DNA from 3 places in the Actinocorallia herbida genome. Region 3 is predicted to be linked to each of the others. Evidence: riboswitches for the same ligand, from Rfam matches in the RefSeq annotation. Region 3 holds a riboswitch; each other region holds the start of a gene.

Region 1 (9,412 bases), 3.0 Mb from region 3:
CAGGTGCTTCGGGGGGAGGATTCGGTGTGCGGGGGCCACGGGGGCCGCGGGGTCGTCATAATGGGCGGGTGCGACCGGACTGGGGTTTGCGCCTGCTGCGCGCGACGGGGTTCGGTTCGGTGTGCACGGTGATCTCGGCCGGGGCGCACTGGTACGGCGGCGGGGCGTTGATCGGGCCGGGGGCGTTCGCGCCGGCGGTGCTCGCGCTGACGGCCGGGGCGTTCCTGCTCGTCGGGCGGGAGCGCGGGATGGGCGTGATCCTTCCGGCGACCTTCGCGGCCCAGTACGGGCTGCACACGCTGTTCGGCGAGCTGTATCCCCCGGCGGCGGTCGAGGCCCTCGACGGGTCGGGCCTGGTCACGATGGACCACACGCACGGCTCGATGCTGCTCAGCCACGTGATCGTGGCGCTCCTGTCCGCGGCCTGGCTGCGCCGGGGCGAGGAGCTCTTCTGCTCCCTCGTCCGGCGCCTCGGGGCCCGGATCCTCCGGCTGCCCAGGCCCGTGCTCCCGGCGACCCCGTTCGGCAAGGCGCCGGTGCCGGCTCCGGTGATGGTGCGCGTCTCCGTGGCGGTCGTCACCGAGGTCTCCCGGCGCGGGCCGCCCGCGGCGTTCTCTCTCTGACCTTTCCCCTTTTGTCAGGCCTTCGGCGCGCATGCCGGAGGCCCATGGCCGTGTGGCCGGGTGCCCGCGCGCCATGAGAGACCGCCATGGAGACCTTCGTTGTCCGTGCACTCCCCCACGCCCGTCCAGCCTGCGGCTGAGCGGTCCACCAGGCCCGCCTCCGTCGGCGGGCTCCAGGCGCTCGCGTTGCGCCTGCACTTCTACGCGGGCGTGCTCATCGCGCCCTTCCTGCTCGTCGCCGCCGTCACCGGGTTGCTCTACGCGTGCTCCTGGCAGGCCGAGAAGATCATCTACGCCGACCGGCTGGCCGTCCCCGTCTCCGGGGACCGCCTGCCCGTCCAGCGGCAGGTCGACGCCGCCCGGGCCGCCAAGCCCACCGCGACGGTCCTGGCCGTCCGGCCGTCGGTGGAGGACGGGGCCACCACCCGTGTCCTCATGGACGCCCCCGGCCTCGGCGAGTCGGAACGGCTCGCCGTCTACGTCGACCCGTACAAGGGCGAGGTGAAAGGCGAACTCGTCGTCTACGGCGGGTCCGAGGCCACCCCGTTCCGGGCCTGGATCTCCCAGCTGCACCGCCACCTGCACCTGGGCGAGCCCGGCCGCTACTACAGCGAGACCGCCGCGTCCTGGCTGTGGGTCGTCGTCCTCGCGGGCCTCGTCCTGTGGATCTCCCGCACACGCAGGCGCCGCCGCGACCTCGCCGTCCCGGATCTGAAGGCGAAGGGCCGCAAGCGCACCCTGTCCCTGCACGGCACCGTCGGCATCTGGGCGGCGGTCGGGTTCCTGTTCCTGTCCGCGACCGGGCTCACCTGGTCGGCCAACGCCGGAAAGCGCGTCGACGTCCTGCAGACCAAGCTCAACGGCGTCACCCCGACCCTCTCCGGCACCACCACGGCCCACCACGGCTCCGCCGCCGGCGACGGCCACGACCACGCCTCCTCGGTCGACCTCGACGCGATCCTCGCGTCCGCCGATCTGGACGGCCGGGTAGAGGCCGTCTACCCCGCGAAGGCCGACGACGCGTTCGTGGTCAAGCAGACCGACCGCGCATGGCCGATCCGGCAGGATTCCAAGGCCCTCGACCCCACGACCGGCGAAGTCCTGGACACCCTCCGCTTCGCGGACCATCCACCGCTCGCCAAGCTCACCGCGATCGGTATCTCCGCCCACATGGGCGCCCTGTTCGGCCTCGCCAACCAGATCCTGCTGGCCCTGCTGGCGCTCTCGCTGATCGTCCTGATCGTCCTGGGCTACCGGATGTGGTGGCGGCGCGGCAGGCACGGCTTCGGCCGCCCGATCCCGCGCGGCGCCTGGCGCGGCGCGCCCCGTCGGCTGCTCGCGCTCCTGGCGGCGGGCGCCCTCTTCGCCGCCTGGCTCATCCCCCTGTTCGGCTGCACCCTCTTCGCCTTCCTCCTCATCGACGCCGTCGTCGGCGCGATCAAGAAGCGCGGAGCCCGGGTGGACGGCTGAGGCGGCCGCCTCTGCGGCGACCTTCACGAGGTCGCCGCCGAGGCCCTCTGGCCTTCCTCACTTCTCCCCCAAGGAATCTCCTCATGGACAAGCGTCTGATCGTCCCCACCCTCAGCCTCCTCGCCCTGCCGATCGCGGCCTGCGGTGCCGAGGGCACCACCACCGAGGCGGCCGCCTCCGCTCCGTCGGCCACCGCCTCGGCGCAGGCGCCCGCGGCCGCCCTCACCGTCACCGACCCATGGGTCAAGATCGTCGACAAGGGCATGACCGCGGCCTTCGGCACGCTGAAGAACACCACCGGCGCCGACGTCACCGTCGCCTCCGCCGCCACCCCGGCCTCGGCCGTGGTCGAGCTCCACGAGGTCGTCGGCGACGGCGGCGAGATGCAGATGCAGCCGAAGGAGGGCGGCTTCGTCGTCCCGGCCGGCGGCAGCCTGGAGCTCGAGCCGGGCGGCCTCCACCTCATGCTCATGGACGTGCAGGAGCCGCTCAAGGCCGGTGCGGAGGTCGCGTTCACCCTCACCCTGTCCGACGGGTCGAAGATCGAGTTCACCGCGCTCGCCAAGGAGTTCAAGGGCGGCAACGAGAACTACACGGGCGGCGGCCACTGATGGACCGGCAGACCCTGACCCGGCGCGGCCTGTTCGTCGGTGGGGCGGTGGCGGCGGGCTCCCTCGCCGCCGCCGGCGGCCACCTCGCGGGCCGCGGCGGAGGCCCGGAAACCCCGGCCCCGAACGGCCTCCCGGAGCGCGAGCCGTTCCATGGCGTGCACCAAGCGGGTGTCTCCACCTACCCGCAGGCGCACGCGGTGTTCCTCGGCCTCGAGCTGAGGCCGGGCACCGACCGCGAGGCCCTCGGCCGGCTGATGCGGCTGCTCACCGACGACGCCCGCCGCCTCACCGAGGGCCGGGCGGGCCTGGCCGACGCGCAGCCGGAACTCGCGGCGATCCCGGCCCGCCTGACCGTGACGTTCGGGTTCGGCCCCGGCCTGTTCACCGCCGCGAAGCTCGAGCACGAACGGCCGCTCACCGCGCTGCCCGCCTTCAGGACCGACCGGCTCGAAGACCGGTGGACCGGTGGCGACCTGCTCGTCCAGCTTCGCTGCGAGGACTCCGTCACCCTCACCCACGCGCTCCGCCTCATCGCCAAGGACGCCCGCGCGTTCGCGACGGTGAAGTGGACCCAGCGGGGCTTCCGGAGGCCGGAATCGTCCCAGGAGGTCGGGCAGACCCAGCGCAACCTCATGGGCCAGCTCGACGGCACGGTCCAGCCCACCGACCTCGACCGGGCCGTCTGGATCTCCAGCGGCCCGGAATGGCTGCGCGGCGGCACCCTCGTGGCACTCCGGCGAATCCAGATGAACCTCGAGAAATGGGATGAGGCCGACGAGGCGGCCAAGGAGTTCGCGATCGGCAGGAAGATCACCGACGGTGCCCCTCTGACGGGGCGGAAGGAGCACGACGAGCCCGACTTCCAGGCCGCGGACCGCTTCGGCCTCCCCGTCATCGACGCCGCCGCGCACATCCGCCTGGCCCGCGTCGACGACCCCGCCCAGCGAATGCTGCGGCACGGCTACAACTACGACGACGGCCTGTCCGACGACGGCGTGGTCGAGTCGGGCCTGCTGTTCGCCGCCTATCAGGCCGACCTCGCCCGGCAGTTCATCCCCGTCCAGCGGCGCCTCGCCGAGGCCGACCTCCTCAACCTCTGGACGACGACGATCGGCTCCGCCGTCTTCGCCCTGCCCCCGGGTTGCGGCCCCGACGGCTGGATGGGCGAGACCCTCCTCGCCTGACCGACCGGGAACACAGCGAGCGCCCTGCCCCGGCAGGGTGCTCGCTGTGTTCGTCCCGACGGCGCCGGGACGGGCGCCGCGACGCCGGGCGGCCAGCTCGTCTCAAGGCCGACGGGATCCGGCCACCGCTCCCGGCACCCGGTCTGCGGGCGCGGGTACCGGCCGGGACCGGACCTGGGTCACTGGTAGGAGGGATCCTGCCAGGGGCCGATGCTGCGGGAGCGGACCGGCTCGACGTACCGGGGACCGACGCTCTGCGGGAATCCGTCGCCCCAGTTCGTCGGGTCGCCGGTCATGACGACGCGGGCATCGTCGGTGTACCAGTCGACGAGGTCGGCGTCGGAGCGGACGATCCAGGTGCAGCCGAGCTCGGCGTCGGCGGTGAAGTCGCCGTGCCGGATGAGGGCGGGCCGCCAGAAGTAGGTGCCGGGCCACATCCTGCCGTAGTTGTAGTCGAAGCCGCCGTCGAGGCAGTAGGCCTCCTCACTGCACGGGTGGTGGGCGAGCGGCTCCTCACGCCAGCCGGGCTTGGCCTTGATGAGCCGTGTGTAGAAACCGGTCTTCTCGTCCCGGTGCAGCAGCTTGATGTAGAGGCCGGGCACGGGGGTGCCGCCGAGGTCGAACCGCATGGGGCTGCCGTCCGCGACATCGATCCACGGCATCGCCGCGGTGTCGAGGACGACGAGGGCCTGGTCGTCGCGGACTCCCGGCAGGCTTTCCGCGGCGAGGTCGAAGTGCCAGTCGCCGTACTCGCGGAACAGGAGGATCTCGGTCCCTTCGGCGGCGGACACGGGAGGCGTCCAGACGCCCGCGGGAGCGGTCCAGTATCCGCCGGCGCCCAGGACGGTGCCGCCGACGGTGACGCTGCCGGACAGCACGTACCACTCGGTGTCGGCCCTGTGGACGCCCGCGGGCCGCGACCAGTCGGAGGCGAACCGGACCTTGAGGGAGGCCGACCCGTCCTCTTCGTCGTAGCTGAGGTTGCGCTGCTCGGCGGCACCGGTGGCGTGCTGGAACTCCGCAAGGTGCCAGATGAGGTCGCGTTCGTCGACGAGTTCCACGTGCGGGCGCATGGGCCCTCCTTCACGTCCAGGGGTTTGCGGTGCAGAACGTACCGTTAATTGAATTCCGGGACAAGTTGTAGTGTTAACCCTCGTGACCAGACCAGGACGCCCCACGGGACCCACCGGGGACACCACGGCCGTCGTCCTCACCGCCGCCCTCGAGCTGCTGCTGAGCGAGGGCGCCGCCGCGCTGACCCCGCAGCGACTGCACACCGTCACCGGCGTTTCCCGCTCGACGGTCTACCGGCATTGGCCGTCGCCGCGGTCCGTGCTGGAGGCGCTCGTCGCCGTCGCCCCGCTCACCCCGCGCGAGCCGGCCGGGGACCTCGGCACCGACCTGCACGCCGAGGTCGACCGGCTCTGCGACAGGCTTCGCGACAGACCCGTCGGCGGGATGCTCCAGGCGCTCGTCGCCGCGGTCGCGCTCGATCCGTCGGTGGCCGACCTGCGCCGCCGCTACATCACCGACCTCTTGGCGCCCTTCCACGCCGCGCTCGGCGACGCTGCGGTGCCGGAGGACGAGGCCGAGGACGTCGTCACCTCGGTCATCTCGCCGCTGCTGGTCGACGCGCTGCTCCTGGGCCGCGCGCCGGGGCGCACGAGAGCGCACCGGACGATCGACGAGTTCCTCGAGGGACGCGCGCGCCGGTGACGGACCCCGCGAGGTCAGCGGCGGCGGGGCGGGGTGAAGAGGTGGAGGTCGAGGATGGGAGGCATGGGGGCCACGCCGGGGCCTCCGGCGCGCAGCCAGGCGGCGACGTCCTCGGTGGCGGCCGCGCCGTTGACGAACTCCAGCCAGATGTTGCGGGCTCCGGCGGCGCGGCCTTCGGCGGAGGGCTGGACGACGATGACGTTCGCGCGTTCGCAGACGTCGAGGCAGTCCGACACGCGGACCTCGGCCTCGGCGCGCAGCCGGGCGAGCTGCGCGTCGTGGTCGACACCGGCGATCTTCGGGCTGCCGCAGCAGCAGTCACGGCACACCGTGACCCTGCACGGCAGGCTCCGGGCACATTCCACGGGCACGAGGCCGACTCCCCTCCGGGGAGATCCGCCCCAGACGTCGCGAGGAGGCGAGACGGGTGAGTCTCCTGGCTTCCGGCTCGCCGCCGTCCCCGTCCTCTCGGACGGCGGGCAGGCGCGCCGTTCACAGTGGCGGGACCGCGCCGGATTCACACCGGCTTCCTCAGTCCCCGCTCGCCAATAACGCCCACATCATGACATATCCCGGCCGGAGGCCTCCGTCGTCAACGCCGTCGGGCCCTCGCCCCGCCCGGTCCCGACCGGCCGACGAGCCCTGCTTCCCCACGGCTCAGGATCCTCGACCTCAGAGGCAGGACCTCTCATGGCGAAGGTCGCCACGACGGCGTCACCGCGACACCGCGACACCGCGACACCGGCCGAGGGCACCGTCACGATCGGCGCGGGCGACTCGCGCCCGGTCGCGGTCCTGCTCCAGAACCGGACCGCGCACGCCGACGAGCGGGCGCGCGTCTCGGTGATGGGCGACAACGGCGCGAGCGGCGCGGCCGGCGTCGCGCCGCGGCCCGCCCCTCCTGGCCGCACCGCCACCGAAGGCCCGGCCGCGAGTCCCCGCCCGAGCCTTTCCGCGGCGGCGCGGGCGCCGCTCGGGCCAGAGAGTGTCCGGTGGATCTCGGTCGATCCAGAGGAGTGCGCCGACCAGGGTGATCCCGGCTTGGCAGTGGTGGGCGGGTTTGCCGTGGCGGGTGGCGATGGCGCGCCATTGCTTGAGCCGTTCGATGCAGCGACCCCGCCACGGAAGCCCGACGCCGGTTTCCACAAGATCCCGTTCAACACCGTCCGGCGATCCGGCCGCCGGCCACCACGAGCCGCCTGGACGGGAAGAAGAGGCTCCACCCTCGCCCAGGCGGCATCGGTCAGCTCATGACGAGCCGAACACCAAGATTCACAGGACGTGGCCTAGCATTGCAACGACAGGTGGTGATCAATATGTGCCTCCGTGTATTTATTGATCCGTGGTCGTTGTTGATGTTGATGCTTGGTCTCGGCAGTTTTCGGACTTTCTGGCGGTGTTCGCGCATCGGTTTCCGCGGGTGGAGTCGCGCGGCAGATGGCCTTCTACCAGTACTGGAAGCACATCGGGCGCCGACCGGTCGGTAGTCTCCGCGTGCGGTGGGGCGTTCCGGAGGGGGAGGCGTGGTGGGCGGGCTGGCGGTGCCGCGGATCCGGTTCGGGGAGCGGGTGCTGCGGGAGTGGGCGTACGGGGACGCCGAGGTGCTTCGGGAGGCGGCGGAGGATCCGTACATTCCGGTCATCACCACGGTGCCGCGGGAGTGGAGCGAGGAGGCGGGGCGGGCGTTCGTCGAGCGGCAGTTCCGACGGGCGGAGGACGGGACGGGCTATCCGTTCGCGATCGTCGATGAGCGGGGCCGGACGGTCGGGCACGTCGGGGTGTGGATCCGCGACCTGGACCTCGGGCGGGTGTCGATCGGGTACTGGGTCGTGGCGTCGGCGCGCGGGTCGGGCATCGCGGCCGCGGCCGTCGGGACGCTGGCGGAATGGGCGGGGGCGCACCTGGGCGCCGCCCGCGTCGAGCTGCACATCGAGCCGTGGAACGCCGGATCGGTCAGGACGGCGGAGAAAGCGGGCTTCACCTGCGAAGGGCTGCTGCGGTCCTGGGGCGAGGTCGGCGGCGAGCGGCGGGACATGCTGATGTTCGCCAGGATCGTGGGAAGCGCGGCGCGACCGGCCGCGTCCTGAGAACGGGACGGCCCCCGCGAAGAAATTCTCGCGGGGGCCGTAACGATCGCTAGTGGAACGCCACTTCCTTGGTGAGGGCCTTGTCGACGGGCTTGATGAGGAAGGAGAGCGCTATGGCGAGGAGGCCGAGGACCGCGCCGCAGAGGAAGGCGTCCTGGATTCCCGTGGACTGTGCGGCGAGGGGGGCAGTACCGGATTCGGCGGATGAGGTGGAGCTCATCGTCATGATGGTGATGAAGAGGGCGGTTCCCGCGGCGCCGGCGAGCTGCTGGAGCGTGTTCATGATCGCGCTGCCGTGGGAGTACAGGTCCGCGTCGAGGGAGCCGAGCGCTGAGGTCATCAGCGGAGTCATCGCGAAGCCCAGCCCGAGGCTGGTGAGGACATGAGCGGTGATCGCGAATCCGATGGGCGTGGACGCGTCGAGCATGCTCATCATCACCAGCGAGACGGCGAGCGCCAGGGTGCCGGGGATGACCAGCGGGCGCGGGCCGAAGCGGTCGGCGAGCCGACCGACGAAGGGCGAGACGAGCCCCATCATGAGGCCGCCGGGCAGCAGCATCAGGCCGGTCTCCAAGGTCGTCAGACCGCGGATCGTCTGGAGGTAGATCGGCAGCAGGATCAGCGCGCCGAACAGCGCGCCCATCGCGACGAGCAGCAGGAGTACACCGATGACGAACGAGCGGTTCCGCAGCGGGCGGAGATCGAGCAGGGCGGCGTCCTCCCGCTGGAGCCTCAGCTGGCGCGCCACGAACAGCGCGAGCGCGACGGCCCCGGCGGCGAGCGGGAACACCGGGGCGACCGGGGCGTGGCCGCCCGCGGACTCGCCGATGGCGCTGAGCCCATAGATCAGGCCACCGAAGGCGACGGCCGACAGCAGCGCGGAAGGCAGGTCGAACCGGACCGGCCGCGGCGTCCCGCTGTTCTTCACCAGGGCCGCACCGATGATCACCGTCACGGCCGCGATGGGCAGCACCGCGAGGAACAGCCACCGCCAGCTCAGGGAGGCGAGGATCAGCCCGGAGAACGTCGGGCCGACGGCGGGGGCGACCGCGATCACGACGGACACCAGCCCCATCGTCCGGCCGCGCCGCGACGCGGGGACGAGGGTGAGGATCGTGGTCATCAGCAGCGGCAGGACCAGTGCCGTCCCCGACGCCTGCACGACCCGCGCGACGAGCAGCACGCCGAAGTGCGGTGCGAGCCCGGCGAGCAGCGTGCCGAACGCGAAGAGGGAGGTCGCCGTGATGAAGACGGACCGGGTGCTGAACCTCTGGAGGATCAGGCCGGTCGTCGGGATGACCACCGCCATCGTCAGCAGGTAGCCGGTGGTCAGCCACTGCGCGGCGGTCGCGGTGACGGCGAACTCCGTCATCAGCTTCGGGATCGCCACGCCCATGACGGTCTCGTTCAGGATCATCACGAAGGCCGCGAGGATCGGGACCCCGATCGCGATCTTGACGTGCCGGGGCATCGGCTCCCCGGAATCGGCGGCCTCGGCTATGTGGCTGGGCTCAGCCAGGGTCTCGGGTCGCTCCACAGTCGTACGTGGCCTTTCTCATCTCGCGTGCGGCTGTTCCGGAGGCGGTGCACCCGCCCGAACACAAAAACGGGCCGAAAACCGGCCCGAACGAGGCTTAGCGAGCGCTTTGTCGGTTTCCCGCCATGGTGCCCTCCCCCGTCGCCGAACCGCAGCGAACGGTTCGACTCCCAGGTGAACATCC
Region 2 (9,412 bases), 7.8 Mb from region 3:
CGCTGCGCACCCGGGCGGTACCGCCGTGCCGTTCCATCCGGCCGATGATCGAACCCCGCACGCCCATTCTGTCGGCCGGGACCCCTTCGAGGTCGAACCCCTTGCCCCGATCCCTGACGAAGATCTCCAGATCGTCGCCGGAGACCTCGGCGTAGACCGAGACGTTGGGGGCGCCGGAGTACTTGGCGGCGTTGACCATCGCCTCGCGGGCCGCCTGGATCATCGCGCCGATCCGGTCGTCGAGCGGGCAGTCGCCGACGCAGACCACCTCGATCGGGACGCCGTGCAGGTCCTCCACCTCGGCGGTCGTCTCCTGGACGGCCGCCGCGAACATCCGGGACGAGTCGGATTTGGGCTGGTACAGCCAGGCGCGCAGGTCGCGCTCCTGGGACCTGGCGAGCCGCGCGACCTCCTTCGGGTCGTGCGCGTTGCGCTGGATGAGGGTCAGGGTGTGCAGCACCGAGTCGTGGATGTGCGCCGCCACCTCGGCCCGCTCCTGCGACCTGACGCGTTCGGCGCGCTCCGCGTCGAGTTCCTGCCAGAGCTTCACCAGCCAGGGGGTGATCACGACGGTCACCCCGGTGAGGATGATCGCGGTGGCCAGCAGCACCTGCGGGATGTCCTGCGGGGACACCCGCTGCGCGAAGAACCCGCCGATCCCCGCCGTCACCAGCAGCGCGCCGAGGAGGCTGCGCCACCACATGCCCTGCGGCAGCGAGACGAAGCGCTCGCGCTGGTCGCGCCCCGCCTGCTGCCAGAGGATCACCGCGCCGATCCCGACGACCAGGACCGGCCACAGGGCGATCTGGGCCAGCCCCGACACCCCCGTCAGCAGCGAAAGGCCGCCGCCGAGGAGCGCGTAGGCGAGCAGCTGCGCCGGATCGCGCCTGCGCCGCTCCTCGTCGCGCGCGGGGGTGAGAATCCAGAACGCGGCATAGGCCGCGATCCCGTACACCCCCGCCGCGCCCAGCACCACGAACGCCAGCCGCACGACAACGGGCTCCAGCCCGAACTGCCCGGCCAGCCCCGCGCACACGCCGGCGAGCAACCTGCCGTCCCGGCGGCGCTCCAGCCGGACGATGCCCTCTGACCCCATCCCCCGATTCCACACCCTCCACGGCCCGCGCGCATCGGGGAACCACCCCCATTCCCTCTCAGGGTCGCGTCAGGGTGGCCCGGAGCCTCCTGATAGCTTCGCCGGGCCAGTCGCGCCCGTTCTGCACGGGCCAGGGAATCCGGTGCGAATCCGGAGCTGACGCGCAGCGGTGAGGGTGACGGGCACGGCATCAGGCCACTGGGGAGCGATCCCCGGGAAGGCGCCGTGTCCGGCGGAACCCGAGTCCGAAGACCTGCTGGCGGCCTCCTCCGGGAGGCGTCCCCCGTACGGACGGGCTCCGCGCTTGAGCCCTCGACGCCAGAAGGATCACCGTGCCCTTCGCACGCCCCACCGCCTGCCTCGCCCTGCTCGCCGTCCTCGCCGCGGGCTGCGCCGTCGATTCCGGAAAGGCGGAGACCACCGCGTCCGGGCCGTCCGGCTACCCGCTCACCCTGGACAACTGCGGGGCGAAGACGACCGTCGAGGCCGCGCCGCGGCAGGCCGTCTCGCTCAACCAGGGCGTCACCGAGATCCTGCTGTCCCTCGGCCTCGCCGACCGGCTCGCCGGGACGGCGACCTGGACCGACCCACTGCCGGAAAGCCTCACCGGGGCCGACGCAGGCGTGCCGCGCCTCGCCGAGAACGCCCCGTCGTTCGAACGCGTCCTGGCCGCCGAGCCCGACTTCGTCGCCGCGTCCTTCGCCTCCACGCTCGGCACGGGCGGCGTCGCGGAACGGGACAGGTTCGAGCAGCTGGGCGTGCCGACCTACCTGTCGCCGTCGGACTGCGTCGGCAAGGACAACGGCGGCACCGGAGACGGGTCCCGCACCACCCCGCTGACCATGGACGCGATCTACGGCGAGATCCGCGACCTCGCCCGGATCTTCGGCGTCCCCGAGCGCGGCGAGGACCTCGTCGCCTCGCTCCGGGGCCGCCTCGAGGCCGCCGCGGACAGTGCCACCGGCGCGGACGTGTCGGTCATGTACTGGTTCGCCAACGCCGAGGCACCGTATCTCGCGGGCTGCTGCGGCGCGCCCGGCGTCATCACGAACGAGCTCGGGCTGCGGAACGTGTTCGACGACACCACCGACGAGTGGCCGCAGATCAACTGGGAGACCGTCGCGGAACGCGACCCGGACGTCCTGGTCATCGGCGACCTCACCCGGAGATCACAGACCGCCGAGACCGCGGCCAAGAAGATCGGGTTCCTTGAGGGCCACCCCGTCACGCGGGAGATGACGGCGGTCAAGAACCAGCGGTACGTGCTGCTCAGCGGGCAGGCGATGAACCCGACGATCCGGACGGTCGAAGGCGTCGAGCTCGTCGCCGAGGCGCTGCGCCGCTTCGGGCTCGCCGGGTGAGAGCCGCGCCGCGCGGACCCCTGCTGTGGACGGCGGGGGCCGTCGCCCTCGCCGTCTCGGTGGCGATCGCGATCACCATCGGCCCCGCCGACCTCACGGTGCCCGAGGTCGGGCGGGTCGTCGCGGCCCATCTCGGCTTCGGCGCGGCCGACCTCACGCCGATCCGGGACGGCATCGTGTGGGAGCTGCGCCTGCCCCGGACGCTCCTGGCCGCCGTCTGCGGGGCGGGCCTCGCGGTGTGCGGCGCGGTCATGCAGTCGCTGCTGCGCAACCCGCTGGCCGACCCGTTCGTCCTCGGCGTCTCCTCGGGCGCCTCGACGGGGGCCGTCCTCGTCGTCGTGCTCGGATTCGGCGGCGGCGTGCTGTCGGTCTCCGGAGGCGCGTTCGCGGGCGCGATCCTCTCGTTCGGGCTCGTCCTGCTGCTGGGCCTGCGGGTCGGCGGCAGCACCGACCGGGTGGTGCTCTCCGGCGTCGCCGCGATGCAGCTGTTCTCCGCGCTCACCTCGTTCATCGTCCTGACCTCGGCCGACGCCGAGACCACCCGCGGCGTCCTGTTCTGGCTCCTCGGCTCCCTCAGCGGCGCGACCTGGACCGACGTCCGGGTCTGCGCGGCGGTCCTCGCGGTCGTCCTCTTGATCTGTCTGAGCAACGCGCGCGACCTGGACGCCTTCGCGTTCGGCCAGGACGCCGCCGTGGCCCTGGGCGTCCGGGTCGCGCGGACCCGGATCGTGCTGCTGTGCGCGACGGCGCTGCTCACCGCGGCCCTCGTCAGCGCGGCGGGCGCGATCGGGTTCGTCGGCCTGGTCCTTCCGCACGCGACCCGCGCGCTCACCGGGCCCGGGCACCTCCGGCTGCTGCCCGTCAGCGCCCTGACCGGGGCGATCTTCCTGGTCTGGGTGGACACCGCGGCCCGGACCGCCTTGGACCCGCAGGAGGTGCCCGTCGGGGTGGTCACCTCGCTGATCGGGGTCCCGGCGTTCGTGATCATCCTGCACCGCACCTCGCGGCGCGGGGCCCGGTGACGTCCCGGGAATCAGGGTCGGGTCAGGGCTGTCCCGGATACCGCGGCGGGAAGGGGCAGGGGACCATGGGGGCATGACGACCGACAGGCTGGCCCGGGGGGCCGACGGACGCCTCGTCGCCGGGGTGTGCGCCGGGCTCGGCGGGTACACGCGGATCGACCCCCTGGTGTTCCGGATCGGGTGGGGGGTGCTGGTCTTCGTCACGTGGACCGCGATCCCGCTGTACATCCTCGCGGCGGTCCTGATGGCCGAGCCCGATGGCGGTCCGGGACTCGTCGAACGCAGTGCCCGGCGCGTCATGACCGGGTCCGCGGTGCTCTCGCTGCTCGGCGTGGCGCTCGCGGGCGGGGTCGTGCTCGACATCGTGCTCAGCGGGGCGACCGGCGGGCTCGACGCGGGCGTGCTCGGGGCGCTGATGATCGTGCTGCTCATCGGGATGATCGCGCAGACCCGGGGGGTCGACCTCGTCGAAGCGGCGCGGACCCTGCCCGACGGGCTGCGCGGGGAGCCCTTGGGCCCGGAGCCCGCCAAGGCGTCCGGCGCCGCCGGCGTCACGGGCGGCCCGCGCCCCGCCGCGCAGGCGGAGTGGATCGACCTCGCGACGCTGCGGCCCATCCCCGCCCGGCCGCTCGGCGGGATCGGCGTCGACCTGAGCGCGCCCGCCGCGGCCCCGGGAGCCGTTCCCGGGGCCGCGGTCCCGCCCCCCGGAGAGGTCAAGCGGCCCGCAGGAGCCACCTCGCCCTGCGGCCCGCGCAAGCGCGGCGGCAAGTGGCTGACCCTGACCACCCTGGTCCTCGCGGGGGCGGCGGCGGCCGCGGTCGGGAACAACGCCGGCCTCAGCCAGGACCACCTCCAGCAGCTCGCGCTGAGCGCCGCGCTCGCCGTCGTCGGCCTCGGCCTGGTCACCGGGACCTGGTTCGGCAGGCCGCGCGGGCTCGTCGGGGTCGGCGCCCTGCTGTCGCTGGCGCTGCTCACCAGCACCGCGACCACCGAACTCCCGGCCGGCAGCCGCTTCGGCGACGTCGAGTGGCGGCCCGTCGACCCGGGATCCACCCAGCCGTACCGGATCGTCGCGGGCACCGGAAAGCTCGACCTCACCACGCTCGCGCTGACCCCGGGCGCCCGCTACCGGGTCGACGCGCGGCTCGGCCTCGGCGGCATCCGGATCGTGCTGCCCGCGCACGCCCGGGTCGAACTCCACGCCGCGACGGGCCTCGGCGACATCACCGTCGACAAGAAGATCAACAGCGGTCCGCGGGTCAAGGTCGACCAGGTGCTCGACGGGTCGGGCCAGAACCCGCCGACGCTCGAGGTGCACGTCAAGGGCATCGTCGGCGATGTGGAGGTGGTGCGCGGTGGCGCATAAGACCGATCCGGGAGCCTTCGTCGGCGGGGTGTTCTTCCTCATCGTCGCCGCGCTGTTCGGCGGGGCCGCGCTGTCCTGGGTGGACCTCGCGCCGATGCGGTACCTGCTGCCCGCGCTGGCGGTCGGTTACGCGGTGGTGCTGCTGGTCCGCGGGCTCAGCCGCGGCCGCCGCGAAGATCGGGCGTAGCGGTCAGGCGTAGGCGTGCAGGGTGACGGCGTAGCCCTCACCCGGGTTGACGACCTCGTGCATCCGGTCGCCCGCCTGCACCCGGACCCGGTTGGCGCGCAGCGGCCGGGCCGTCGCGCCGTCGTCGCCGACGACGACCTCGGCGAGCTCGCCCGCGATCACCGCCATGACCTGGAGGTGGCCGCCGTGGTCGTGCGCGGACAGCCGGAAGCCGGGCGGCCAGATGATCAGGGTGAGCCCGTCCTCGAGTTCGACCCGGATCCGCTCGCCGGGCACGAAGGTGACCAGGTGCCACCAGGCGTCGGGGCGGGCCGCGGCCTGACTGACACGCCAGGCGAGCTGGCCGACGGTCGGCGGGGCATCGGGGTTCACCGGGGCGATCGGAGCCATGGTGATGTCAGGAAAAGTCTCGGCCTTCAACGAAGATCCTTCGGGTGGTCGACTGACGGGGCGGAATACGCGGGTCAGCGACAACAACACGAGAAGGCGGAGAACATGGGGCAACTGTACCCGGCATCGCGGCCCGCGTCATGCGATCTCCCGCACATCCGGCCGTGGCGGCCTCCTCCGGGGCGGTCCCTGTGACAGCCGATCCCCCAGCGCCGTAGGGTTTCGCGCGAGAGCAGGGAGGTCCCATGGAATTCGCCACCGAGTTCGCGCTCACCGCCGACGCCGAGACCGCCTGGCGCGCCCTTCTCGACGTCCCGCGGATGGCCCCGCTGATGCCGGGCGTCGTGCTGGACGACACGGCGGACGCCGAGCACCGCGGCAGGGTCAAGATCAAGTTCGGCGCGACCACGATCACCTTCAAGGGCACGGTCCGCACCGCGGTCGTCGACGATCTCACCCGCACCGCGATCCTCGAGGCCACCGCCCGCGAGGCCCGCGGCCCCGGCACCGCGGAGGCCACCTTCCAGGCCACGGTCCTGCCCGCCCCCACCGGCTCCCGCGTCCTCCTCAACACCCGCGCCACCCTCACCGGCCGCGCCGCCACCATCCCCGCCCCCCTGCTCACCGAGACCTGCGCCAAACTCCTCACCCGCTTCGCCGCGGCCCTCTCCACCGCCCTCACCGACGCCCCGACCCCCCTCGACCCCGAGCCCCTGGACGCCCCCGAGGCCCCGGACGAGCCCACGACCCCCGTCTCGGAGTCCCCGGACGAGCCCACGGACGTCCCCGAACCCGAAGTCCCGGACGCCCCCGAACCCACCCGGAAAGCCCCGGACGAGCCCTCGGCGTCCGAGCCCGAGCCGATCCCGGCCGCGCCCGAGGACCTGGGACCACCCGCGGCCCCCGCCGCCGAGGACGACGGCGGGAAGGATCCCGAGCCCGTCGAAGCCCTCTTCGCCGAGGGCATCGGGGCGCTCGGCGCGGGGCCCGAGGAGCGGGGGACGGTGCTGCGGCGGGTGCTGCCGGTGCTGGCCGTCGTGCTCGCGGTGGTCGTGGTGGTGCGGGCCGTGGTGCGGCGGCGCGGGAACTGATCAGTCGGCGAGCAGGCGGTCGGCCGCCTGGCGGGCCGCGGCGCCGGTCTCGGCGGCGGTGAAGCGGGCGGCGAAGGCGCGGATCGCGTCCCGGTGGGCGGCGGCGACGTCGTCCAGCGCGCTCAGCGCGTCGACCAGTTCCGCCGAACCGCGCACGACGGGGCCGGGGACGGTCTCCTCGTAGGGCAGAAGGAAGCCCGGCTGCTTCCCGTGCCCGGCCAGGTCGTGCGGGTGGAAGACCATCGGACGGCCGGTGAGCACGTAGTCGAACATGATCGAGGAGTAGTCGGTCACCAGCACGTCGGCGATCAACAGCAGGTCGGTCATCTCCGGATACCAGCCGACATCCCGGACGAACGAGTCGTTCCGCAGGCCGACGCCGCCCGTGCCCGGGTGCGCCCGGACCAGCAGCACGTGGTCGCGGCCCAACCGCGCCCGCGCCTCCTCAAGGTCGATCCGCAGGTCGAAGCGGGCGACGCTGCCCCGTGTCTTCCCGGCCCGCCGCGCGGGCGCGTAGAGCACGATCCTGCGGTCCGCGGGCAATCCCAGCCGCTCCCGGACGGACGCGGCGCGGGCCGCCGCGTCCGGCGCGAAGAGCGCGTCGTTGGCGGGCGAGCCGATCTCCAGCACCTCCCCCGTGTGCCCGAGGCCCGCGCGCAGCAGCGCCGACGCCCCCGAGCCCGGCGACAGCAGCACGTCCGCCTGGGCGCCCGGCGCCTCGGCCGGACGGCACAGCGGCGTGCCGGGCCCGGTCCGCAGCCAGGTCCTGCCCTCCGCGGGCAGGTGCCACGGCTGCGGCGCCGCGTCCGTGACGACGTGCCGCGCACGGGCGAGCAGCCGGTACGCCTCGCGGGTCCCGGTTCCGACGACCCGGGCCCCTTCGGGCACGACGAACCGGTCGTCGGAGCTGAGCCAGACGAGGTCGAGCCCGGTGCCGCGGCCGCGCAGCTCCTCGAACACCGCGCGCGGCCCGCCCGCGCAGGTCGCCCCGCGCCCGCTGAGGAACACCGCGGCGTCGAGCACGGGTTCCGTCCGGTACCTGGGGTAGTCGACCTCGCGGAGCATCCGCTGGGCGTAGGGGCCGCGTTCGTCGGCGGCGAGGGCCCGGCTCGCGTGCAGCCGGAGCCCTTCGCCGTAGGTGGGCCGGTAGACGCGCCGCCCCGCCCTGAGCTCCGGTGGCAGCACCGGCAGCAGCCGCCGTTCCAGGACCACGGGCCGCTCGGTGTCCCCGGTGACCGCGAGCAGCTCCCAGGTGCCGCCCGCGAGCGGCGCCGCACCGAGCGGGCCCGGCAGGGCGGCCGGGTCGAAGGCGATCCGGAAGGCGGGCCCCGACCAGCGCACGTCGAGCCGGTGCCTGTCGTGCCCGCAGCGCAGCACCACCTCGGCGGGCTCCGGCGCGCCGGGCGAACGCTCCCCCTGGAGCACCAGCGCGCCGTACTCCCAGCGCAGGTCGGTGACGGTCAGCCCGGCCGGCCTGACGACGACGGCGGCGGCCCCGTACCGGGTCCGGGTGACGGCGAGCTCGGTGCCCCCGTCGGCCCAGCGGACCTCCGCGACGGACGGCTCCACGAGCGGCGTGATCTTCTGGTCGTCGGCGGCGATCCGCAGCTCCCACTGGGCGCCGCCGGAGAACACCTCGGTGCGCGAGGTGTTGAGCTTGGCCAGGGGCACCTCGGCGGTGAAGATCTGGCCTTCGCGCCGCATCGGGAACGCGATCCGCCGCGCCCCGCACGTCGCGATGAGCGCGGCCTCGCCTTTCGCGGAGACCCAGCCCCGCACCGTCAGCAGCCCTTCTGGCGTGATGGACACGGACGTCACGAGGGACCGCACCCGCCGCACCCGGACGAACAGCCCTTCGTCGTCGTACATGGCCTGCGCCCGGAACCCGACCCCTACGTTGAGGTACGGCGTCCAGGAGGCGCGTCCCGCGGCGGGCCGGTTGAGGGGCGCGCTCCGCTTGAGCCCGCCCGACGACAGCTCCACCACGATCCGCCAGTCGCCGCGCGGCAGCACCGGGATCTCCAGGATGAACCCCGACTCGGCGTGGCTGACCGCGGACTGCCCCGACTCCACGGTGGCCTCCGGGGCGAGCACCCTGCGCAGCACGCAGCGCTGCCGCTTCCCCGTCTTGCCTTCGACGGCCCAGGCCCGCATCCGGTCGTCGGGCTTCGTCTGGATCCTGGCGATATAGGCGTACCCCTCGATGCACAGGAGGTCGCCGTCCCACCAGACGTCCTTGACCCGGGTGCTGAGCGCCAGCTCCGACGTCACGTCGTACACGTCGTCGGGGACCGCCACTTCCGTGTCGCGCAGGAAGGGGTAGTCGGCGAGCCAGCGCCGCCGCAGCCGGCCATAGGGCCGGACGGGCGCGGAGCCCGCTTCGCGCTCGAACCTGAGCACCTCGCCGAGTTCGGGGAGCAGCCCTCGGCCGAGCAGGTGGTTGCGCAGCCTGGCGTAGGCGGGCAGGTCGCGGCCCGCGCCCTCGTCCAGGCCGCCGACGAACTCCCGGATCCGCGCGGCGGCCTCGGCGTCGCCGGACGCGTCGATCGCCCAGGCCAGCTTCGGCAGGTCGAACTCCAGGGTGAACCGGTCGAAGGCGGGCAGCGCGGCGGCCGCCTCGGCGGCGATCACCGCGCGCATCTCGCGCAGCACGGCGAGCCGGTCCCAGGCGTTGGCGGGCTCGCCGGACCGTTCGGTGATCGACGCCTCGCCCGCGTCGCGGACCCGCCACAGGTAGACCGGCCCGCTCAGCACGTCGACGCTCCTGGCCCGGACGTGCGAGCGCAGTGCGACGGGGATGTCCTCGTACAGCCCGGCGGGGAAGGCGAGCCCGGCGCGGTCCCAGAACGCGCGGCGCCACACCTTGTTCCACACGATCCGGTCGGCGACGAGGTCGGGG
Region 3 (9,412 bases):
TTGATCATCCGTTCGGCCACCAAGGCCAACGCCGAGGTCTTCGACCACGCCAAGCGCCTGCGCGTCGTCGCGCGCGCCGGTGTCGGCCTGGACAACGTCGACGTCGAGGCCGCCACCAAGGCCGGCGTCATGGTCGTGAACGCGCCGACCTCGAACATCGTCACCGCCGCCGAGCACGCGATCGCGCTGCTGCTGGCGACGGCCCGCAACGTCCCGCAGGGCCACGCGGCCCTCAAGCAGGGTGAGTGGAAGCGCTCCAAGTACACCGGCGTCGAGCTCCAGGGCAAGACCGTCGGCGTCCTCGGCCTCGGCCGCATCGGCGTCCTGGTCGCCCAGCGCCTCGCCGGGTTCGACATGGAGATCGTCGCCTACGACCCCTACATCCAGGCCGCGCGCGCGGCCCAGCTCGGCGTCAAGCTGGTCTCGCTGGACGAGCTGCTGACCCAGGCGGACTTCATCACCGTCCACCTGCCGAAGACCAAGGAGACCCTCGGTCTCATCGGCGACCGCGAGCTGCGCATGGTGAAGCCCGAGGTGCGCATCGTCAACGCGGCCCGCGGCGGCATCGTCGACGAGGCGGCGCTCGACCTCGCGCTGACCGAGGGCCGCGTCGCCGGCGCCGGTCTCGACGTGTTCTCCAGCGAGCCGATGACCGAGAGCCCGCTGTTCAAGCACGACAACATCGTCATCACCCCGCACCTCGGCGCGTCCACGCACGAGGCGCAGGAGAAGGCGGGCACCCAGGTCGCCAAGTCCGTCAAGCTGGCGCTGTCGGGCGAGTTCGTGCCGGACGCGGTCAACGTCCAGGGCGGCGCGGTCGCCGAGGACGTCAAGCCGGGCCTGCCGCTGGCGGAGAAGCTCGGCCGGGTCTTCACCGCGCTGGCCGGGGGCGTCCCCGCCCGGCTCGACGTGATCGTGCGCGGCGAGATCACCGCCCACGACGTCAAGGTGATCGAGCTCGCCGCGCTCAAGGGCGTGTTCTCCGACGTCGTCGAGGAGTCGGTGACCTTCGTCAACGCGCCGCTGGTCGCCTCCGAGCGCGGCGTCGAGGTCTCGCTGGTCACCAGCGAGGAGTCCCCGGCGTGGCGGAACGTCATCACCGTCAAGGGCACGATGGCCGACGGTGAGGTCGTCTCGGTGTCGGGCACCCTGTCGGGCCCGCGCAACTGGGAGCGGATCGTCGAGATCAACGGCTTCGACGTGGAGCTGTCGCCGGCACCGCACATGGCCGTCCTCGGCTACGTCGACCGTCCGGGCGTCATCGGCGTCATCGGCCGCCTGCTGGGCGACCTCAACATCAACATCGCGGGCATGCAGGTCGGCCGGGACGAGAAGGGCGGCAAGGCCCTCACCGTCCTCACCGTCGACTCCGCGATCGACCAGAAGGTGCTGGAGTCCATCGCCGAGGAGATCGGCGCGGGCCTGGTGCGCCGGGTCGAGCTGAGCGAGTAGTCCGCGCCGCGGGCCCGCGCCCGCAGTCGTGCGTCCGAGACGCCCGCCGGTTCTCCGGCGGGCGTTTCTCCTTTTTTCGGATGACGAAGGCGTGACCTAGCAAAACGGATGCCGCGCGCATTCATGATTGATCTGTCTTATGTCGGCAGAAGGTGCACCTCCGGTGCCGCACGTGTCCGGAATCGGCCGTGGGTCGCCCCCGCGCGGCAGGGGGTGGGCGGTGCGATGCTGGAGCGGACGCCTCTGGAGGTCGCCTTGACTTCCTCACGGCCGCGTAAGGGCTGCCGCCTGTTTCTTCGAGTTCCGCCCGGCGGCGAGAAATGCGGCTACCGCCCGCTGTAAAAGACACTGATGAACTGCGAACCGTCGGCAGGAGGCAGGCGTCAGATGGTCCGTGACCGCGAGGTCGAGGTGTGGCCCGGGACGCACCGGAGAGTTGAGGGCTGGTCGTGACGCGCTGGGGAATCTTCGCTCCCGATGTGGGGACCGCGTGGCCGTTCCGCGGAAGGGACGCCGACATGGCCGCGGTGCGCACCGCGGTGCTCGACCCGTCGCTGGTGGGGGCGTTCGTCATCGGACCGGGGGGAGTCGGCAAGTCCCGGCTGATCCACGAGTTCGCCGCGACGGTCGACACGCCGGTGCTCGAGGCCCGGGCGGGCCAGGCCCCTGCTGTCCGGTTCGGGGCTTTTGCTCACCTCCTCCCAATCCGTACCCCGGTCAAGGACGTCGCGGCCGGGGTCGAGGCCCTGCTGGCCCGCGCGGGTGAAGGAGCCTTCACCGTCGTCGTCGACGACGTGCACGAGCTGGACGCCGACTCCGGCCTGCTGCTCGCCGAGCTCGCCGGCTCCGGCCGGATGCGCCTGGTCACCGCGGGCGAGGAGGTGCCGGAACCGCTCGCCGGGCTGGCGCTCGGCCGCGTCGAACTGGGCCCGCTCGCCGACCTCGCCGTGCTGGAAGAGGTGGACGAGCCGACCGCCGAGTACCTTGCCGAAGCGACCGGCGGCGACCTGCGCCTGCTGCACGAGCTGCTGCGCGCCGGACGGTCCACGGGTGTCCTGGACGGCGGCCAGTGGAAGGAGGTGCCCGCGCGCGCCGGGGACGGCCCCGCCTCCCTGGAGGAGGCCATCGCGCGCGCCTCCCTGCTCGCCGCGCTCGGCTCCGCGGAAGAAGCGGAGCGGATGCTCGCCGACGCCCCGCGCCGCCCCGAGGACAAGGCGCGCACCGTGCTCGCCTGCGCCCGCGCCGCGGTCCTCGCCTACGGCCTGGGCCGCGCCGAGGACGCCGACCGGGTTCTGTCGGTGGCGCTGGAGACCGTCGGCATGCCCGCCGCGCGCCAGCGGCTGCTCGCCCAGCGGGCCGCGTTCGCGGTGCACCGCGCCGCCAACCGCGAGGCGTTCGACCTCGCCGACGACGCCGCCGAGCTGAGCGACGCCGACCCCGCGATCCGGACCAGGATCGACACCGTCGAAGCCGTCACCGCCGCGCTCACCGGGCAGGCGACCGCCGCGCTGGAGAAGGTGCGCGCGGGCCTCCGCCACGTCGAGCACTGGCACGAGCAGGCGCCGGAGTCCGGCCCGCTGCTGGAGTTCGCGCGCGCGTGGGTGTGGATCAGCGTCGGCGACCTGGACGCCGCGGCCGAGCACGGCACCCCGTCGGACGATCCCGTCGCCAGAGCCGCGACCCGCGCGCGGGTGCTGCGCGCCCGCGGCCAGGTGCACGCGGCGCTGCGCGAGGGCTGGGACGGCGCGCGGATGCTGGAGCGCGGCAGATCGCTGTTCGCCGGGCCCTGCCTGGGCGAGCTCGCGCACTCCGCGGCGCTCGCGGGCGACCTGGCCACCGCCCGGCACGCGCTGGCCGAAGCCGACCGGCGCGCCCTGCCGACGCTGCGCGCGCTGTGGTTCCCCGTCGCCCTCGCCCGCCCCTGGCTGCTGGTCGCCCAGGGTGCGACCGGCGCGGCGGTGCACGGGCTGCTGGACGCGGCGGCCGCGGCCGAGGCGCTGGAGCTGCGGCCTTACGCGCTCACCGCCTTGCACGACGTCGTGCGGCTCGGCGCCGCGGGCGTCGTCGCAGACCGGCTCGCCTACCTCGCCGAGGACGCTGAGGGCGACCTCGCCGCACTGTGCGCCAGGCACGCCGAGGCGTCGGCGGCGGGCGACTGGTCGGGGCTGATCGGGGTGTCGTTCGAGTTCGAGGAGCTCGGCATGGCGCTGCACGCGGCGGAGGCCGCGGCGCAGGCCGCCGAGGTGCACTGGGACAAGCAGCAGGCCGCCGCGGCCGGGACCAGGGCGTGGGTGCTCGCGCAGCGCTCCGACCAGGTCCGCACGCCCGCGCTGCGCACCGCGGCCGTGCCCGACCTCAGCCGCATCCAGTACGAGATGGCCGAACTCGTCGCGGCGGGCCGGACCGAGCCGGAGATCGCCGAGCAGATGGCGATGCCGGCCAAGACCGTCGCCGAGCAGATCGCCGAGATCTGCACCCGGCTGGGCGTCTCGGGGCCGGAGCGGCTCGCGGTCCTGCTGGCCCCGCCGGTCTGACGCGGCGCGCCGGGCGGAGTCGTGCCCGCCCGGCGCGCAGCGTCCGGATCAGGCGGGTGCGGGCAGGGGTTCCGCCGCTTCGGCGGGCGCCGCGGCGCGCAGGCCGAGGAGCCCGAAGCCGACGCCGAGCGACGTCCAGAGGATGACGGCCGAGGCAGCCGCCAGGATCCGGAAGTCCCACAGCAGCTCCGGGGGCACCGGAAGCGCGTCGGGGTTGGCGGGGATGAGGAAGAGCACCGCGAGCCCCGCGACCGGCACCGCGCCGGTCGCGAGCTGCCTGACGTGGTCGGGCCTGGCCCGCAGTGCCGAGTGGACCCGCCACGCGACGAACATCGCGGCGAGGCCGAGGACGATGGCCGCGGCCCAGGACAGCGTCCGCTGCTGGAGGGTCCCCTCGTCGCCCACGCCCGGCGGATTGGCCGGGTAGCGGATGAACGGGAGGAGCCAGTAGCCCGTGAAGGCGGCTCCGGCGAGCGTCAAGGAACGCTGCCAGGGGCGGTCCGCCGACGTACGGCGGAAGACGGCCCAGTAGACGGCGGCGAAGATGATGCCGAAGGCGATGCCCGCCCCTACCGAGGCAAGGATGAGGCCGAGGTGCTGCTCGGAGCGGGTGAACACCTCCTCGGCGTGTTCGTGGACGCCTGCGGCGGCCGCTTCCGCGGCCGATCGCTCGCCTTCCAGTTCCACCGCCCGGTCCATGACCGGCTCGGCGACGAGGAAGGCGAAACCGCCCGAGATCAGGCCCGCGAGGGCACCGGCGAAGACGCCCCGGCCGAGGAGCCGGGGGAGGAGATCGGCGGCCATCAGTGGCAGGGCGCGCCGAAGAGGTGCCGGCCGTCGTGCGCGAGTTCGTGCAGGACGGTCTGCGGGGCGAAGAAGAGGGCGTAGAGGGTGGCGAACGCCGCGAGAAGGGCGATCGCGAGGAACACATAGGTACGGAGATCGCTTACGGCCGCGGGCTGTGCGCCGATTACCGCCGTCGTCTCGGGAGTGTTCATGGTTCTCCTTACGGGGTGCCTCGCCCCGGATCAGGGAGGACGACGGGTCAGTGTTCTGACTCTCCGGCCGCGGCCGGATCACAGTGGCGGGACCGTCCCGGACTCTCACCGGGTTCCTGCACACCGTCGCCTCTGTATGTACTTGTCCCCTGGAGGGTGCTCTTTCGCAGGGCCGCCCGTCAAGCCGTGCCCTTCCCGGCGTCTCGGGAGGTGTCTTGAAATGTAAGACGGATGCCCGATGCATGAGACGGATGCACTAGGATGCCGCCATGGCATCCCGCAACATCCGACTCGCAGTCGTCGCAGGTGACGGCATCGGCCCCGAGGTCGTCGCCGAAGGCCTGAAGGTCCTCGATGTGATCGCCGGTCAGTACGACCTCGCGATCGAGAAGACCTCCTACGATCTCGGAGCCGCCCGGTGGCACCGGACGGGCGAGGTCCTCCCGGACTCGGTCCTGGAGGAGATCCGCGGGCAGGACGCCATCCTCCTCGGCGCGGTCGGCGACCCGACCGTCCCGTCGGGCACCCTGGAGCGGGGGCTGCTGCTCAAGCTGCGGTTCGCCCTCGACCACTACGTGAACCTCCGCCCGGTCAAGCTGTTCCCCGGCGTCGAGACCCCGCTGGCGGGCGTCACCCCCGAGGACATCGACATGATCGTCGTCCGCGAGGGCACCGAGGGGCCGTACACCGGCGTCGGCGGCGTGCTGCGCAAGGGCACCCCGCACGAGATCGCGACCCAGGAGAGCGTCAACACCGCCTTCGGTGTCGAGCGCGTCATCCGGTACGCCTTCCAGATCGCGGCCTCGCGCCCGCGTCGCAAGCTCACCCTGGTCCACAAGGACAACGTCCTCACCTTCGCCGGTGAGCTGTACCAGCGGATCTTGAAGCAGGTCGCCGCGGAGTTCCCCGAGGTCACCACCGACTACGTGCACGTCGACGCGGCCACGATGTTCTTCGTGAACAACCCGGCCCGCTTCGACGTGATCGTCACCGACAACCTGTTCGGCGACATCATCACCGACATCGGCGCCGCGATCGCCGGCGGCATCGGCCTCGCCGCGTCCGGCAACGTCAACCCGGACAAGACCGCCCCGTCGATGTTCGAGCCGGTCCACGGCAGTGCCCCCGACATCGCCGGGCAGAGCAAGGCCGACCCCACGGCCACCATCCTGTCCGTCGCGATGCTGCTGGAGCACCTCGGCCTGCCCGAGGCTGCGCGCAAGATCGAGCATGCGGTCGGTGCGGACCTCACCGAGCGCTCGGGTGCGCGTTCCACCCAGCAGATCGGTGACGACATCGCCAAGCGAGTAGCCGGGTAGGCGGCAGCCACCTGGCTCCGCCCGGAGGATCTTCGGGTGTCGGGACGGGCGTGCCGCGGACGCGGTGCGCCCGTTTTTTGGTTTCTCCGGTGTGCACCGCGTCGTCTGAAAGGTCCAGGTCGCGCGAACGTGAGACAGAGCACACAATGGAGAGCACCGGAGGATTTCCCGGTGTCCCGGAAGAGGTTTGGACAGACATGATCGAGTTCGCCGTCAAGCTCGCCGAGCAGCGCAAGTCCCCCGAGGAGCGGGAGGCGGTGCTGGCGGAGCCCGGGTTCGGGCAGGTGTTCACCGAACACATGATCACCATCGAGTGGGACACCGAGCGCGGCTGGCACGACGCCCAGCTCCGGCCGTACGGTCCGCTCTCCCTGGACCCGGCCACCAAGGTCTTCCACTACGCCCAGGAACTGTTCGAGGGCATGAAGGCCTACCGCCAGCCCGACGGCTCCATCGTCAGCTTCCGGCCCGAGGCCAACGCCGCCCGCTTCAACGTCTCCTGCCGTCGCATGGCGATGCCCGAACTGCCCGAGGAGACCTTCCTCGAGGCGCTGCGCCTGCTCGTCGACGCCGACCGGGACTGGGTCCCCACCCGCGAGGGCCACAGCCTGTACCTGCGGCCTTTCATCATCGCGACCGAGACGGGCATGGGCGTCAACTACCCGTCGCAGAAGTACCTGTTCTGCGTGATCGCCTCCCCGTCCGGCGCGTACTTCTCCGGCGCGATCAAGCCGGTCTCGGTCTGGCTGTCCACCGAGTACACCCGCGCGGCCCCCGGCGGCACCGGCTTCGCCAAGTGCGGCGGCAACTACGCCGCGGCCTTCGTCGCCCAGCAGGAGGCCGTCGCGCAGGGCTGCGACCAGGTCGTCTGGCTCGACGCCGCCGAGCACCGCTGGGTGGAGGAGATGGGCGGCATGAACCTCTTCTTCGTCTACGGCTCCGGCGCCGACGCGCGGATCATCACCCCGCCCGCCACCGGCACGATCCTTCCCGGCATCACCCGCGACTCGATCCTCCGCCTCGCCCCCGACCTCGGGATCAAGGTCTCCGAGGAGCCGATCAGCGTCGAGCAGTGGCGCGACGACGTCGCCTCCGGCGCCCTCACCGAGGTCTTCGCCTGCGGCACCGCCGCGGTCATCACCCCCGTGGGCCAGGTCAAGGGCGCCGACGGCCAGTTCACGATCTCCGAAGAAGGCGGCCAGACCACCCTCCGCCTCCGCGAGGAACTCGTCGGCATCCAGTACGGCAACCGCCCCGACCCCTACCAGTGGATCACGACCCTCGCCTGAGCTGTGTTCGCCGGCCCGACCTCCGGCCCTGGGGGCCTGCGGTCGGGCTGGTGATCGGGCGCTTTCGCGCCCTGGGCCGCCCCTTCGGCCCTTGGGGGCCTACGGGGCGGCCCAGGGGCGCCCGATCACGTGCGCGGCCGCGCCTGGCGGCGCTCCCTGGAAGACCGTCGGTGGGCTCACCTCGTGTGAAAACCGTTGGGGGGCTCGCCTCGTGTGAGCGGCCGCGCCTTCGGCGCTCTGTGGAAGAACCCGGCACGGGCTCTGTCCTGGGACGTCCGTCTCACGAGATGGACGCCGTGTGACATCCATCTCGGAATCTGAGATCGATGTGACGGGGTTGTAACACGTGTGGCAGACTGCGGAGCACTATGCGCTCCGGCCTGATCATTATCGGACGGCGCGTCGGCTAAAAGGACATCGCCGGCGCGCAGACCTCTCACGTCCCGTGAGGGGTTTTTTTGTTTCGCCGGACCTTCTGATCTGAGGGGCACCACCCATGAGCGACGGCTTCCACGTCTACGACACCACCCTGCGGGACGGATCCCAGCAGGAGGGCCTCAACCTGAGCGTCCAGGACAAACTGGTGATCGCCCGGCACCTGGACGCGCTCGGCGTGAGCTTCATCGAGGGCGGCTGGCCCGGCGCCAACCCCAAGGACACCGAGTTCTTCCGGCTCGCGCGGACCGAGCTCGACCTCAAGCACGCCAAGCTCGCCGCGTTCGGCGCGACCCGCCGGGCCGGGCTCAAGGCCGCCGACGACCCGCAGGTCGCCGCGCTGCGCGACTCCCGCGCCCCGGTCGTCACCCTCGTCGCCAAGGCCCACGACAGGCACGTCGAGCTGGCGCTGCGCACCACCCTCGCGGAGAACCTCGCGATGATCCGAGACACGGTCGCGCACCTGACCGCCGAGGGCCAGCGGGTCTTCGTCGACGCCGAGCACTTCTTCGACGGCTACAAGGCCAACCGCGCCTACGCCCTGGAGGCGGTTCTGGCCGCCGCAGAGGCCGGCGCCTCCGTCGTCGCCCTCTGCGACACCAACGGCGGCATGCTCCCCGACGAGCTCGCCGACGTCGTCCACGACGTGGTCTCCACCGGTGCCCGCGTCGGCATCCACTGCCACGACGACTCGGGCTGCGCCGTCGCCAACTCGCTGGCCGCCGTCCGGGCCGGCGCCACCCATGTCCAGGGCTGCGCCAACGGATACGGCGAGCGCTCCGGCAACGCCAACCTCTTCACCGTCGTCGGCAACCTCCAGCTCAAGCGCGGGATGGACCTCGTCAGTGACGCCCAGCTCGCCGACATGACGCGCATCGCGCACGCCGTGTCGGAGGTCACCAACATCACCCTCGGCTCCCAGGCCCCCTACGTCGGATACTCGGCGTTCGCGCACAAGGCGGGCCTGCACGCCTCGGCGATCAAGGTCGACCCTGACCTCTACCAGCACCTCGACCCCGCCCGTGTCGGCAACGACATGCGGATGCTCGTGTCGTCGATGTCGGGCCGCGCGTCGGTCGAGCTGAAGGGCAAGGAGCTGGGCTACGACCTGTCCGGCGAGAAGGCCGCCGAGGTCGTCACCCGGGTCAAGGACCTGGAGTCGCGCGGCTACACGTTCGAGGCCGCGGACGCGTCGTTCGAGCTGCTGCTGCGCGAGGAGCTCGCGGGCGCCAGGACCTCCTACTTCAAGGTCGAGTCGTGGCGCGTGATCGTCGAGCAGCGGCCCGACGGCACCCAGGTCAGCGAGGCGACCGTCAAGGTCCACGCCAAGGGCGAGCGGATCGTCGCCACCGGCGAGGGCAACGGGCCCGTCAACGCGCTCGACA

Evidence for each region. A riboswitch is a leader RNA that binds a small molecule or an ion and turns the genes downstream of it on or off. The one in region 3 is predicted to bind cobalamin.
Region 1: linked by a shared signal. The riboswitch ahead of EDD29_RS17475 ((2Fe-2S) ferredoxin domain-containing protein) and the one ahead of EDD29_RS03995 (CbtB domain-containing protein) in region 3 are both predicted to bind cobalamin.
Region 2: linked by a shared signal. The riboswitch ahead of EDD29_RS38845 (ABC transporter substrate-binding protein) and the one ahead of EDD29_RS03995 (CbtB domain-containing protein) in region 3 are both predicted to bind cobalamin.

Annotation. Positions count from the first base shown of each region.
Region 1 is NZ_RJKE01000001.1:3,761,719-3,771,130, reverse strand. It holds gene EDD29_RS17505 (hypothetical protein) at 69-623, shown strand; gene EDD29_RS17500 (PepSY-associated TM helix domain-containing protein) at 729-2,093, shown strand; gene EDD29_RS17495 (copper chaperone PCu(A)C) at 2,177-2,704, shown strand; gene EDD29_RS17490 (Dyp-type peroxidase) at 2,704-3,888, shown strand; gene EDD29_RS17485 (DUF4437 domain-containing protein) at 4,068-4,961, opposite strand; gene EDD29_RS17480 (TetR/AcrR family transcriptional regulator) at 5,044-5,604, shown strand; gene EDD29_RS17475 ((2Fe-2S) ferredoxin domain-containing protein) at 5,619-5,975, opposite strand; cobalamin riboswitch at 6,017-6,175, opposite strand; gene EDD29_RS48105 (hypothetical protein) at 6,165-6,827, opposite strand; gene EDD29_RS17465 (GNAT family N-acetyltransferase) at 7,131-7,691, shown strand; gene EDD29_RS17460 (MDR family MFS transporter) at 7,741-9,228, opposite strand.
Region 2 is NZ_RJKE01000001.1:8,565,339-8,574,750, forward strand. It holds gene EDD29_RS38840 (ATP-binding protein) at 1-1,096, opposite strand, end outside; cobalamin riboswitch at 1,187-1,371, shown strand; gene EDD29_RS38845 (ABC transporter substrate-binding protein) at 1,429-2,457, shown strand; gene EDD29_RS38850 (FecCD family ABC transporter permease) at 2,454-3,479, shown strand; gene EDD29_RS38855 (PspC domain-containing protein) at 3,553-4,845, shown strand; gene EDD29_RS38860 (hypothetical protein) at 4,835-5,032, shown strand; gene EDD29_RS38865 (cupin domain-containing protein) at 5,036-5,452, opposite strand; gene EDD29_RS38870 (SRPBCC domain-containing protein) at 5,668-6,513, shown strand; gene EDD29_RS38875 (bifunctional glycosyltransferase/CDP-glycerol:glycerophosphate glycerophosphotransferase) at 6,514-9,412, opposite strand, start outside.
Region 3 is NZ_RJKE01000001.1:806,629-816,040, forward strand. It holds gene serA (phosphoglycerate dehydrogenase) at 1-1,452, shown strand, start outside; gene EDD29_RS03985 (AAA family ATPase) at 1,902-3,986, shown strand; gene EDD29_RS03990 (CbtA family protein) at 4,035-4,790, opposite strand; gene EDD29_RS03995 (CbtB domain-containing protein) at 4,790-4,984, opposite strand; adenosylcobalamin (AdoCbl) riboswitch at 4,987-5,130, opposite strand; gene EDD29_RS04000 (3-isopropylmalate dehydrogenase) at 5,254-6,303, shown strand; gene EDD29_RS04005 (branched-chain amino acid aminotransferase) at 6,501-7,592, shown strand; gene cimA (citramalate synthase) at 8,089-9,412, shown strand, end outside.